Regions from separate parts of the Pseudomonas prosekii genome, predicted to be linked through region 1. Evidence: predicted binding sites of a transcription regulator. Region 1 holds the regulator's gene; each other region holds the start of a gene.
What was found. Region 1 encodes FliA, which starts transcription of late flagellar genes. Its sites were predicted from a motif close to CTAAAGTTTNNNNNNNNNNNGCCGNTAA; they were not measured.
Positions count from the first base shown of each region.

Region 1 (3,267 bases):
CGCGCAAAGCATCGCGCTGGTGAGCATGGACAGCTACCGCATCGGGGCGCAGGAACAACTGAAAACGCTGGGCCGAATCCTCAATGTCTCGGTGACCCACGTCGATCCGGGTCAGTCGCTGGTGCAGGCATTGGATCCGTTGCTGCGCAAACGGGTGATTTTGATTGATACTGCCGGCCTTCAGGCCAGCGACCCGGCCCTGCGTATGCAGCTCGAAAGCCTGGCCGGTCGCGGCATCAAGTCAAAGAATTATCTGGTTCTGGCTACCACCAGCCAGAAACAGGTGCTGACCGCCGCTTATCACAGTTACAAGCGGTGCGGGCTGGCCGGCTGCATCCTGACTAAACTGGATGAAACGGCAAGTCTGGGCGAGGTGTTGAGCCTGGCCATCAGTCATGAATTGCCGGTGGCTTACCTCACCGATGGCCCGCGTATTCCAGATGATCTGCATCTGCCGCGACGTCACCAGTTGGTCAGTCGCGCGGTCAGCGTGCAAATGCAGGAAGAACCCAGCGAAGAAGCCATGGCTGACATGTTCGCTGATATTTACCACAGTCCGACCAAGCAGGTGGGCTGAGGTGCTAATGAACAGTTTTTGTACCTACATCGATGGTCTGCCATGCATTGTTCAGATTGTGAACGCGCAGCCAGTAATGTGGCCTCCGTCTATGCAAGACAAGGTAAAGAAATAACATGGGCAGCATGCATCCCGTACAGGTGATCGCGGTGACCGGCGGCAAAGGTGGCGTCGGCAAGACTAACGTGTCAGTGAACTTGTCCCTGGCTCTGGCAGAGCTTGGCCGACGGGTCATGCTGCTGGACGCCGATCTGGGTCTGGCGAACGTTGACGTTCTGCTGGGACTGACGCCCAAACGTACTCTGGCCGACGTAATTGAAGGCCGCTGCGAGCTGCGCGACGTTCTGTTGCAAGGCCCCGGCGGCATTCGCATCGTCCCGGCCGCGTCCGGCACGCAAAGCATGGTTCATCTGACCCCTGCGCAGCACGCCGGCCTGATCCAGGCGTTCAGCGATATCGGCGATAACCTCGACGTATTGGTGATCGACACGGCTGCGGGTATTGGTGACTCGGTAGTCAGTTTTGTTCGCGCCGCCCAGGAAGTGTTGCTGGTGGTGTGCGACGAGCCGACTTCGATTACCGACGCCTACGCGCTGATCAAGTTGCTCAACCGCGATTACGGCATGAACCGCTTCCGTGTCCTGGCCAACATGGCCCAGAGCCCGCAGGAAGGTCGCAACCTGTTCGCCAAGTTGACCAAGGTCACGGACCGCTTCCTCGACGTCGCCCTACAATACGTCGGCGCCGTGCCTTACGACGAAAGCGTGCGCAAGGCTGTGCAGAAACAACGTGCTGTCTACGAAGCCTTCCCGCGCTCCAAGTGCGCACTGGCGTTCAAGGCGATTGCACAGAAGGTCGACACTTGGCCGTTGCCCGCCAACCCGCGCGGACACCTGGAGTTTTTCGTCGAACGTCTCGTGCAACAAACCGCAGGACCCGTCCTATGACAGCCAGTGGCTACAACCTCTACCAGAAGTCGGCACGTGATGCGCAATACGAGCTGATCGAGCGTTACGCGCCACTGGTCAAACGCATTGCTTACCACTTGCTGGCGCGTTTGCCGGCCAGTGTCCAGGTGGAAGACCTGATCCAGGCCGGGATGATCGGCCTGCTTGAAGTGTCGACCAAATATGACGCCAGCAAAGGCGCGAGCTTCGAAACGTACGCGGGCATTCGAATCCGTGGCGCGATGCTCGATGAAGTACGCAAAGGGGACTGGGCGCCACGTTCGGTCCACCGCAATACCCGCATGGTCAGCGACGCAATTCGCTCGATTGAAGCTAAAACCGGTCGTGACGCTAAAGATCACGAGGTTGCGGCCGAACTCCAATTGAGTCTCGACGATTATTACGGGATTTTGAACGATACCTTGGGCAGCCGCCTGTTCAGTTTCGACGACCTGTTGCAGGACGGCGAACACGAAGGGCTGCACGAGGATGGCGCCAGTGCTCATCTGGAGCCGTCGCGCGATCTGGAAGATGAACGCTTCCAGGCCGCTTTGGCGGACGCGATTGCCAATTTGCCGGAGCGTGAGCGGCTGGTGTTGGCGCTGTACTACGACGAAGAGCTGAACCTCAAGGAAATCGGTGAAGTCCTTGGCGTCAGTGAATCGCGGGTCAGCCAGTTACACAGCCAGTGCGCGGCCCGTTTGCGGGGGCGTTTGGGGGAGTGGCGAGCGCGCTGAAGGCAGTGTGGGGACACTGCGAACGAGGCTGGTGCGGTGATGAACCGCAGCGGTCTCGATCTGTTGTGCTCCAGACAGTCATCGAATGCTTTGCCTGATTGAATGAAATGGCGTGTCCAGGTGCTGGGCGCGTTTAAGACTGCTTGGAGGTCGAATTGGACAAGAACATGAAAATCCTCATCGTTGATGACTTCTCAACGATGCGGCGGATCATTAAAAACCTGTTGCGTGACCTCGGGTTCACCAACACGGTCGAGGCTGACGATGGCACCACTGCCATCCCGGTTCTCAACAGCGGCAGCATCGACTTTCTGGTAACGGACTGGAACATGCCGGGCATGACCGGCATCGATCTGCTGCGCCACGTGCGCGCCGATGAAAAACTCAAGCACTTGCCAGTGCTGATGGTGACCGCTGAAGCCAAGCGCGAGCAGATCATCGAAGCGGCCCAGGCCGGTGTAAACGGCTATGTGGTCAAACCCTTCACGGCCCAGGCGTTGAAAGACAAGATCGAAAAGATTTTCGAACGCATCGGTTGAGCAACTGCGCCACGGGGGAGCTATGGAGCATAAAGAATCTTCACAGGGCGATTTTGAGTCGACCCTGAAAAAACACGCCGTCGAACTGGTCGAAAGCCTTGAAAAGGGCAGGTTTGGCGACGCTGTGCAACTGATCCATGAGCTCAACCAGACCCGTGACCGCGGCCTGTATCAGGAAGTGGGCAAGCTCACTCGCGAGCTGCATAGCGCGATCGTCAATTTTCAGATTGACCCGAATATGCCGCAAGCCGAGGAAGTCTCGCAGATCACCGACGCCACCGAGCGTCTGGGGTATGTGGTCAAGCTCACCGAGGCCGCTGCCAACCGCACCATGGACCTGGTGGAAAACGCCACGCCGCTGGTCAATGGCCTGAGCACTGAAGCCCAGGCATTGAGCGCCGACTGGGGCCGGTTCATGCGTCGCGAAGTCGGGGCTGAAGAGTTCCGTGAGCTGGCGCGTCGTGTCG
Region 1 covers NZ_LT629762.1:1,010,891-1,014,157, reverse strand. The annotation lists gene flhF (flagellar biosynthesis protein FlhF) at 1-577, shown strand, start outside; gene fleN (flagellar synthesis regulator FleN) at 694-1,524, shown strand; gene fliA (RNA polymerase sigma factor FliA) at 1,521-2,261, shown strand; gene BLU01_RS04660 (chemotaxis response regulator CheY) at 2,429-2,800, shown strand; gene BLU01_RS04655 (protein phosphatase CheZ) at 2,823-3,267, shown strand, end outside.

Region 2 (3,267 bases), 2.5 Mb from region 1:
GACAACGCCTTGTGCTGGGTTTCGACATCGACCACACCGGCGGAAATCGCTTCCGGGGTCGGCGCGACTTCGGCGAGGATCTTCTCGACGTCGATGATTTCGACTAACTGATTGTCGACCCGAGTCACAGCCGTCAGGTAATGATCGCGTCCAGTGCCCTTGGGTGGCGGATGAATCTCCTCCCAGTTCATGTTGACGATGCGCTCTACCGACCGAACCAGGAAACCCTGAGTCTTGGTGTTGTACTCCGTGATGATCACGAAAGGACTGTTCTTGTCTTTCAACGCTCCGGAACCGGTGGCCATCGCCAGATCCAGGATCGGGATGGTCGCCCCGCGAATATTTGCCACACCGCACACGACGGGACTGGACTTGGGCATCACGGTCAGCTTGGGGCATTGCAGCACCTCACGAACCTTGAATACGTTGATCCCATAAAGCTGTTTGCCGTCGAGACGGAACAACAACAGCTCCAGGCGATTCTGCCCTACCAGTTGCGTGCGCTGGTTTACCGAATCCATTACACCAGCCATGCCCAGACTCCCCACACCAACCAACGCTAAGTTGTGTTGCGACGCACATTCATCACTAAACGGCACGGCGCTTGCTTTTTAACCCGTATGAACGAACAAACGACATTTTTCCGACGCCTGACATCAAACTACCGCAAATTGCTTTGCGTGATGTCGGCCGTTTGCCTTTTGCCCCTTGGCAGCCCTGCCGTTGCTGACGCGGTTACCTTGCCTGATATGCTTATCGGCGTGACTCAGGGGTTTCTTGAGTTCACTGTTGAAGACTATTTGGCGACCAGTCAAACCGAGGGCCGCTACGAGATCGAAGTCAAACAGCTCGATCCGCGTATGCGCATGCCCATGTGCGACAAGGAATTGACAGCGACGCTGGAGAGTCCGGCAACGCCGATTGGCCGGGTCACGGTCAAGCTGCGGTGCGAGGGCAATTCACCGTGGACGGTGTTCGTACCCGCTCAAGTACGCCTGTTTCGGGAAGTCGTCACCACCACTCGGCCTCTCAAGCGTAGCGGCATTATCGAACCTGGCGATGTTGCTTTGCGTGAGCGCGACATCAGCCTGATCAATCAGGGTTACTTCACCTCGGTTGACCAAGCGATTGGGCAGAAACTTACCCGACCAACGGTAGCCGACCAGGTCATGACCCTGGTTCACCTCGAACAGGCAGAAGTGGTGCGCAAGGGCGATCAGGTGGTGATCACCGCCCGCAGCGGTACGCTCAGCGTGCGCATGCCCGGCGAAGCGCTGTCTAATGGCGGCATGTCCCAACAAATACGGGTAAAAAATCTTAATTCGATGCGCGTGATCAAGGCGCAAGTTACCGCGCCGGGTCAGGTGGAAGTGTCCATGTGACGTCAGGGATGTCGTGAACCTATGGCGCGCCGCTTGGCGCATGCCTAAACTGTGCCCATGCAACTCAAGTGGTGGCGCGTTGCAGCTCATTGTTTAAATGGGCCTAAAGTTTTCGCAGGGAGTGCCGAAAACATGGCAAGCGTCCAAATACCCAGAGGTTTTTTGTCATGGTCATTGATTTCAGCCGTTTAAATAACGCCTCGTCACTTTCGGGCAGTACTCGTACCAACGTTGCCAAGGAAACCGCCGACGCCGGCAAATCCGCAGCGCTGAATACCCCGGCCGAACAGGCCAGTACCGTCAAAAGCGGGGAATCGGTACACCTCAGCAATGAGGCTCAACAGTTGCAGAAGGTCACTGACAAGCTGCGCGATCAACCTGCTGTCGACAACGCCCGTGTGGCCGAGTTGAAAGCAGCAATCGCCGATGGCAGCTATAAAGTCGACAGCAGCCGTGTAGCCAGCAAACTGCTCAACTTCGAAGCCCAGCGCTAGGCCTTCGCCTGCGCCGGCTTTTGGACGCTTAAAACCCAAGGCCAGCCATGCACGATACTAATTTATTGCAATTGATCACCGATGACTTTGCTCCAGCTCAACGTTTGCTGGAGTTGTTGCAAACCGAGTCCCTCGCTTTGCACGGTCGCGACATGCCACTGCTCGAAGAAATTCTGGCGCAGAAACAGGCACTGATCATTCTGCTCGAACAGCATGGCCGCAAGCGCAGCGAAATCCTCGTCAGCCTCAACCTGCCCATGACCCGCGAGGGTCTTGAGCAACTCGCCAGCCATTCGAGCATTGGCGACCAGTTGCTGGCGCAGAGCGATGTGCTGACTGATCTGCTGGCTCAATGCCAGGCGGCCAACGTCAAAAATGGCCAGTCGATCCTGATGCAGCAGGCCGCCACCGCCAATCAATTGAAGATTCTCACCGGCGGCGAACCTCCAGCGCTGTATGACGCCCGCGGCTCCACCGCCAAGCTGGCGAAGCCCCGCCCGCTCAGCCAGGCGTGAGCGCGCAAATCAGCACGCCCTATCAAGACACGAAACATGCTGGCAGAATGCTAGCCAATGCTGCTAGTAGTCATATTTTGTCTGGAGATTGATGAACCGTGTTCAATGCCTCAAGCGCGGATGATGCTCCGCAGCCACCCAAGGTGCTCACCACTCCCCTGGAAATCTCCGGCAACCTGCGCCAGCTGCAAGACAGCCATGACCCGCTGATCATCACGTTCCACGAACGTAGCCAGCGTTTCCAGAGCTATCTGGTGGACATCGATCGTGACAGCAACACAATGGCCCTGGACGAAATGATCCCGCGCGACGGTGAACGTTTCCTGTTGGCCGGCGAACCCTATCGCGTCGAAGGCTTCCACGACGGTGTGCGCATCGCCTGGGACAGCAACGGCCCGCTGACTATCAGCGAAACCGATGGCGCGCGCTGCTACCGTGGCGCATTGCCGACCGAAGTGGTTTATCACCAGCGCCGCAACGCCTTCCGCGCCGCATTGAAACTCGCACAACTGGTTAGCGTTGAGTTGGGCGGCGACAAACTCAAGTCGCCCATCAGCGGCAAGCTGCTGGACATCTCCGCGACCGGCTGCAAGTTGCGCTTCGAGGGCGATATCACCTCCAGCCTGCAACTGGGCCAGGTCTACGACCGTTTCATCGCCGCCCTGCCCTTCGGCAGCATGACTGCCCCGGTTGAATTGCGTTACCTGCATTTCGAAGAAAGAATCTCCACCACCTTCGCCGGCGTGCGCTTTCACAACATGAGCGGGCTGGTGCAACGGCAGGTCGAACGCTTCGTCTATCAGCTGCAACGCGAAGCGCGGCGCTTTGATAAAGACGATATGTAACAGTATCCCGCGCCAATAAAAACGGGCAGTC
Region 2 covers NZ_LT629762.1:4,608,226-4,611,492, reverse strand. The annotation lists gene BLU01_RS20995 (chemotaxis protein CheV) at 1-533, opposite strand, end outside; gene flgA (flagellar basal body P-ring formation chaperone FlgA) at 621-1,382, shown strand; gene flgM (flagellar biosynthesis anti-sigma factor FlgM) at 1,550-1,876, shown strand; gene BLU01_RS20980 (flagella synthesis protein FlgN) at 1,924-2,391, shown strand; gene BLU01_RS20975 (flagellar brake protein) at 2,490-3,236, shown strand.
Region 2: a site for FliA is predicted at 1,486-1,513, ahead of flgM (flagellar biosynthesis anti-sigma factor FlgM). Genes of this name have one in related genera too.

Region 3 (3,267 bases), 2.8 Mb from region 1:
CGCGCTGCCATTGGATGGCGAGGACCGCCGCCGCCGCCCTGACCGTCCTGTTCGTCGTCGAAATGGTCTTCACTCACGCGTGTTCCTCCAGCAGGCGCCAGCGCAGTTTTTCACCGGCGCGCAGCGGGATTACGGTCAGCTCGCCAAATGGCAGGCTGGTTGGGGCGGTCCACTCTTCGCGGACCAGAGTAATGCGATCGGTGTTCACCGGCAGGCCATAGAAGCGCGGGCCGTTGAGACTGGCGAAGGCTTCGAGCTTGTCCAGCGCATTGCGTTGTTCAAAGGCTTCGGCGTACATCTCAATCGCCGCATAAGCGGTGTAGCAACCGGCACAGCCGCAAGCGGCTTCTTTGGCGTGTTGCGCATGCGGCGCCGAGTCGGTGCCGAGGAAGAACTTCGCGCTGCCGCTGGTGGCGGCGTCGAGCAGGGCTTCCTGGTGAGTATTGCGCTTGAGAATCGGCAAGCAGTAGAAGTGCGGCCGAATCCCGCCCACCAGCATGTGGTTGCGGTTGTACAGAAGGTGATGCGCGGTGATGGTCGCGCCAACGTTGGCCGGGGCCGCGTTGACGAATTCCACGGCGTCGCGGGTGGTGATGTGTTCGAACACCACTTTGAGCGTCGGGAAACGCTCGACCACACGCCGCATGTGCTCATCGATGAAGATTTTTTCGCGGTCGAAGACGTCGACATCGCCACGGGTGACTTCACCGTGAATCAGCAAAGGCATCCCGACTTCGGCCATGGCCTCGATCGCCGGGAAGATCTTGTCGATGCTGGTGACGCCAGAATCCGAGTTGGTGGTGGCGCCGGCCGGGTACAGCTTGGCGGCGTGAACGAAACCGCTGGCCTTGGCTTCACGAATTTCTTCGGGCTGGGTGCGGTCGGTCAGGTACAGCACCATCAGCGGTTCGAAACGACTGCCGGCCGGGCGTGCAGCGAGAATCCGCTGGCGATAGCCGTCGGCTTCAGCGGCGTTTCGCACCGGAGGTACCAGGTTAGGCATGATGATGGCGCGACCAAAGGTGCGCGCGACATCCGCAACGGTATTGGACAAAACAGCACCATCGCGAAGATGAATATGCCAGTCGTCGGGACGCAGCAGGGTCAGGCGGTCGGACATGAGGGGATTCCAGGCGGGTCAAACTGAGGGGAATGCTACCGGAAAAGACTCATGCAGGCACCCGCTATCAAGTTTTGCAGGAACCTGACGATATCCAATGGGTATGCCGTAAACATCTTTGTCGGTCTTTTTGTTGTAGAAGCCAGTGGAGCCTCCCGTGCGCCAGCGTTATTTAGCCTTGCTCAGTGTGTTTGCCAGCCTTCCCGCAATGGCGCTCACTTTCCAGACACGTCTGGAGAGCATCGAGTGGACGGTCGAAGGTGACAAGTTCGAATGCCGCCTGACCCAGCCGATCACCGATTTCGGTTCGGGCGAGTTCGTGCGACGTGCTGGCGAGCAGGCGATTTTTCGTCTCAAGGCCTACAACTCGGTGATCGGCGGCGGTTCCGCAACTTTGCTCGCGGCCGCTGCGCCATGGCAGCCGGGACGTGGCGACATCAACCTGGGTTCGGTGAACATCGGCAGCGGCAACGTCCTGTTCAACAGTTCGCAAGTGCAGGCCGGGCGCCTGATCAGCGGTTTGATGGACGGCCGCAGCCCGGTGATTCGTCGTGCTTCGGGCGATGGCCGGGTGTCGGAGGTGCGTCTGCTGCCGGTGAAATTCAACAAGGCTTTCAATGACTATCAAAGTTGCGTGGCCAAGCTGCTGCCACAGAATTTCGAACAGGTGAAGCAGTCCGAAGTCGGCTTCCCCGGTGAAGGCGTGGATCTCGATCCACACGCCAAAGCCAAATTGCAGGTGATGCTGGAATTCATCAAAGCCGACCCGACGGTCAATCACATCGAGCTCGACGGCCACTCTGACAACAGCGGCAACCGCCTGACCAATCGTGAACTTTCACGTCGTCGCGCATTGGCGGTAATGGACTTCTTCAAAGCCAATGGCATCCAGGAATCGCAGATCACCATGCGTTTCCACGGCGAACGCTACCCGTTGGTGCCGAACTCGAATGCGGCCAACCGGGCGAAGAATCGCCGGGTCGCGGTGCGCCTCGAACGCGTCGCGCCGACCGACAAACCGGCGCCGCAATCGGCCTCGGCGGCGAGTGCTGCGGCCACTTCCTGACTCGGCGGTCATCGTCGCGCCGGCGTAACAATCTGTCGCTTCGTCGTCATAAGCTGTCGCGCCTCTGTAAATTATTCCGTATGAGCGGTAGACTTCCCGGCTTTCCGTAAACCCCGTGGAGTGATGGCATGGCGGACGTAAACAAGGTCGTTCTGGCGTATTCCGGCGGCCTGGACACTTCGGTGATCCTCAAGTGGCTGCAGGATACTTATAACTGTGAAGTAGTGACCTTCACCGCTGACCTGGGTCAGGGCGAAGAGGTCGAACCGGCCCGCGCCAAGGCTCAGGCCATGGGCGTCAAAGAAATCTACATCGACGATCTGCGCGAAGAATTCGTGCGTGACTTCGTCTATCCGATGTTCCGCGCCAACACCGTTTACGAAGGCGAGTACCTGCTGGGTACTTCCATCGCTCGTCCGTTGATCGCCAAGCGCTTGATCGAAATCGCCAACGAAACCGGCGCCGACGCCATTTCCCACGGCGCGACCGGCAAGGGCAACGACCAGGTCCGTTTCGAACTGGGCGCCTACGCGCTCAAGCCTGGCGTGAAAGTCATCGCCCCGTGGCGCGAATGGGACCTGCTCTCGCGTGAAAAGCTCATGGATTATGCTGAAAAGCACAACATCCCGATCGAGCGTCACGGCAAGAAAAAATCCCCGTACTCGATGGATGCCAACCTGCTGCACATCTCCTATGAAGGCGGCGTGCTGGAAGACACCTGGACCGAGCACGAAGAAGACATGTGGAAATGGACCGTCTCCCCGGAGAAGGCTCCTGATAAAGCGCAGTACCTGGAACTGACCTACCGCAACGGCGACATCGTTGCACTGGACGGCGTCGAAATGACCCCGGCCACCGTGCTGGCGACGCTGAACAAAATCGGTGGCGAACACGGTATCGGTCGCCTCGACATCGTCGAGAACCGTTACGTGGGCATGAAGTCCCGTGGCTGCTACGAAACCCCTGGCGGCACCATCATGCTGCGCGCTCACCGTGCGATCGAATCGATCACCCTGGACCGCGAAGTCGCTCACCTCAAAGACGAGTTGATGCCTAAATACGCCAGCCTGATCTACACCGG
Region 3 covers NZ_LT629762.1:4,292,555-4,295,821, forward strand. The annotation lists gene rnt (ribonuclease T) at 1-77, opposite strand, end outside; gene pyrC (dihydroorotase) at 74-1,120, opposite strand; gene BLU01_RS19615 (flagellar protein MotY) at 1,278-2,186, shown strand; gene BLU01_RS19620 (argininosuccinate synthase) at 2,315-3,267, shown strand, end outside.
Region 3: a site for FliA is predicted at 1,187-1,214, ahead of BLU01_RS19615 (flagellar protein MotY). Genes of this name have one in related genera too.

Region 4 (3,267 bases), 2.6 Mb from region 1:
ATCGAGGTGATTTCGGTGAGGTTGCGCGAGATGTCTTCGGCGACGGAAGTCTGCTCTTCGGCAGCCGTGGCGATCTGGCGGTTCATGTCGCGAATGGCTTCCACGGCATGGGTGATGCGCTCCAGCATGGCGCCGGCCTGAGTCACTTGCGCGACACTTTCTTCGCTGCGCGACTGGCCGCTTTCGATGGCCTGCGCCGCGTCCACCGCACCCGTTTGCACGGTCTGGATAATCTGGTTGATCTCGATGATCGACGCCGCCGTACGTTGCGCCAGGCTGCGCACTTCATCAGCCACCACGGCAAAACCACGCCCGGCCTCACCGGCACGCGCCGCTTCGATGGCGGCATTCAGCGCCAGCAAATTAGTCTGTTCGGCAATGCCGCGAATCACTTCCAGTACTTTGCCGATGCGCCCACTGTCGGTTTCCAGACGCCGGATGACGGTAGCGGTGTTGGCAATTTCACCGCGCATCTGGGTGATCGTGTGAATGGTCCCCTGCATGACCTTTTCGCCCTGCTGCGCGGACTGATCGGCATCGTCGGCGGCGCGTGCGGCATCGGCGGCATGCCGGGCAACTTCTTGCGCGGTAGCGGACATTTCGTTCATCGCCGTTGCCACCTGATCGGTACGGTTGAACTGCTCGTTGGTGCCGCTGGCCATCAGGCCGGCAATCGCATTCAACTCACCGCTGGCACTGTCCAGATCCTTGGCGCTGCGCTGCAAACGGCTGAAGGTTTCGGCGAGAAAATCGCGCAAGGTATTTGCCGCTGTCGCTAGGTTGCCCAGCTCGTCCTGACGATTGCTCGCAACCCGTTCGGCGAATTTCCCCTGGCTGAGTTGCGCCACGTAATCGATCAGTTTGCGGATCGGCGCGACCAGGTTGCGGTTGATCAGCCACAGGCTCAACAGGCCAATGAGCAAACCGGACGCAAGCATCACGATAGTGCCCAGCAGCACGGTGCGCTCGGCGCTGGCGCTGATCAGCGCCGATTGCTCGTTGCCCTGTTTGCGCAGTTCGGTCACCAGTTCGCTCATCTGCTCACTGGTAGCGCGGTCGACCCCTTTGACCGCGTTGTCGCCCGCCGTCGGGTCGCCACCGGAAGCGACGTAGGCATCGCGGCCCTTTTGATAGGCGCTGCCCAACTGCCGATGTTCGTCACGCAGGCGTTCGATGCGGGTTTTGAGTTGGCCATCGAGGCCTTTTTGCCCGGCCAATTCACCGAGAATGCCTTGCACGTCGCGCTGGCGATCTTCGAACTGTTTCCAGTATTTGTCCCTGTCTGCCGGTTGCTTGCCGCGCAGCAAAACGTTTTTCCACTCCTGGACCTGAACCTTGAATTGCAGGTTGGCCTCGTCGATCAATTGCGAAGTGTGCAGCGGGCCGTCGATCAGGTTGGCGTAACTTTGCACGCCGCCGGAGAGGAAATGAAAGCTGGCCAGGGCGATCAGCAATATCGCCAACAGGCTGCCGCTCAACAGCGCGAGGATTTGGGCTCTCAGGGATTTTTGCAGCATCGGCTGATACTCATGACAAGGAAGAGGCACGCCGGGTACGGCGTGAGAGACGTGCGGACATCCGTGTCTACCGTGCGGATTGCTGGCCACCGCCGCGCAATCTGACACCTGCGTAATCGGCGGGCCAGAGCGCTTCTTTAACAATTACCGACCATCGGCCACGGCAGGTTTGCGGCGCCATCCGACTGTCACACAACGGTCAGAAACACTTGCGATGATGCGGCTCAGGTGAGCCCGCGAAATGCAGTTCATCCAGCCGCCTCGACGTCCGCTTCGACCGCTATCCTCCAGTGAGCCGCCATGAACCACAGCATCGACCAGAGCCATCGCGATCCCGATTTGTTTGGCTTGCTCTACGGCTATCGGTTTCGTCCCGGCGAGCGTGGTCGCGAGATTGATTCGGCGCAGGCGCTGGGTTTTTTGCAGCACGCCGAGGATGCCGATGAGTTTCTCTGGTTGCACCTGAACCTGGCCCACGCGGCGTGCGAGCGCTGGATGAAAAGCCATCTGGCATTGCCTGAAGAGTTTTTCGAGGCGCTGCACGAAGGTTCGCGCTCGACGCGGATCGAGCATGTGGATTCGGCGCTGCTGGCGGTGGTCAACGATGTGGTGTTCAACCTCAGCAGCATGGTCTCCTCGGATGTCTCGACGCTGTGGGTGTGCGCGCGCAGCCGGCTGATCATCAGCGCGCGCCTGCAACCGCTGCACTCGGTGGACAAGTTGCGTTCATCGGTGAAGGCTGGCGAGCGCTTTCGTTCACCGCTGGAATTGCTCGTGCATCTGCTGCGCGATCAGGGCGAGGTGCTGACGCAGATCGTGCGCAGGACCAGCCTGAGTGTCGACCAGATCGAGGATCAATTGCTGTCGTCGCGGCTCTCGACCAACCGCGCTGAACTTGGTGCCAATCGGCGTGTGCTGGTGCGCCTGCAACGGCTGCTGGCGCTCGAGCCGGGGTCGTTGCTGCGTTTGCTCAACCGCCCGCCGCAGTGGTTGCAGAAGGAGGACGTCAAGGAGTTGCGCAAGTCCACCGAGGAGTTTGCGCTGATCATCAACGACCTGACGGCGCTGGGCGAGCGGATCAAGTTGTTGCAGGAAGAGATCGCCGCCAACCTCAACGAACAGAGCAACCGCACGCTGTTCACGCTGACCGTGGTCACGGTGCTGGCGCTGCCGATAAACATCATTGCCGGGTTTTTCGGGATGAACGTGGGCGGAATTCCGTTGGCGGACGACGCGCATGGGTTCTGGATTCTGGTGGCACTGGTGGCCACCTTCACCGTGCTGGCCGGACGCTGGGCGTTCCGCAAGCGCCAGGATTATTGAGCCACTCTGGGCCTGCTGGCGAGGGGCGCCGGGCATTGTAGCGAGGGGGCTTGCCCCCGTTCGGCTGCGCAGCAGACGCAAACCCTGCGCGAGAGGTTTGACTGAAAAAATGCTGGGGCCGCTGCGCGACCCAACGGGAGCAAGCCCCCTCGCCACAGGGTTTCTGGGCGCAGGGGATTTGTGGGGGTTGCGATGAATGGACGGGCTAAAACCGCAAACACTGACCCACCGCAGTCTCTCTGTCACATTTTGAAACGATCATGGGCGACATCCTTCCCTCCTCAGGATTGTCCGTGATGGCTACTCCTTCCTTCACCGCCGCACCGGCGCCCGCCAGCAAAGTCCCCGCCAGCCCTGCCAGAGCTCAACTGGATAAAAAACCCGGCCTCTTGACCTGGGTGATTTTCTTCGGCGTGCTGGCCAGCGG
Region 4 covers NZ_LT629762.1:4,522,277-4,525,543, reverse strand. The annotation lists gene BLU01_RS20595 (methyl-accepting chemotaxis protein) at 1-1,517, opposite strand, end outside; gene BLU01_RS20590 (transporter) at 1,818-2,840, shown strand; gene BLU01_RS20585 (inorganic phosphate transporter) at 3,137-3,267, shown strand, end outside.
Region 4: a site for FliA is predicted at 1,631-1,658, ahead of BLU01_RS20595 (methyl-accepting chemotaxis protein). Genes of this name have one in related genera too.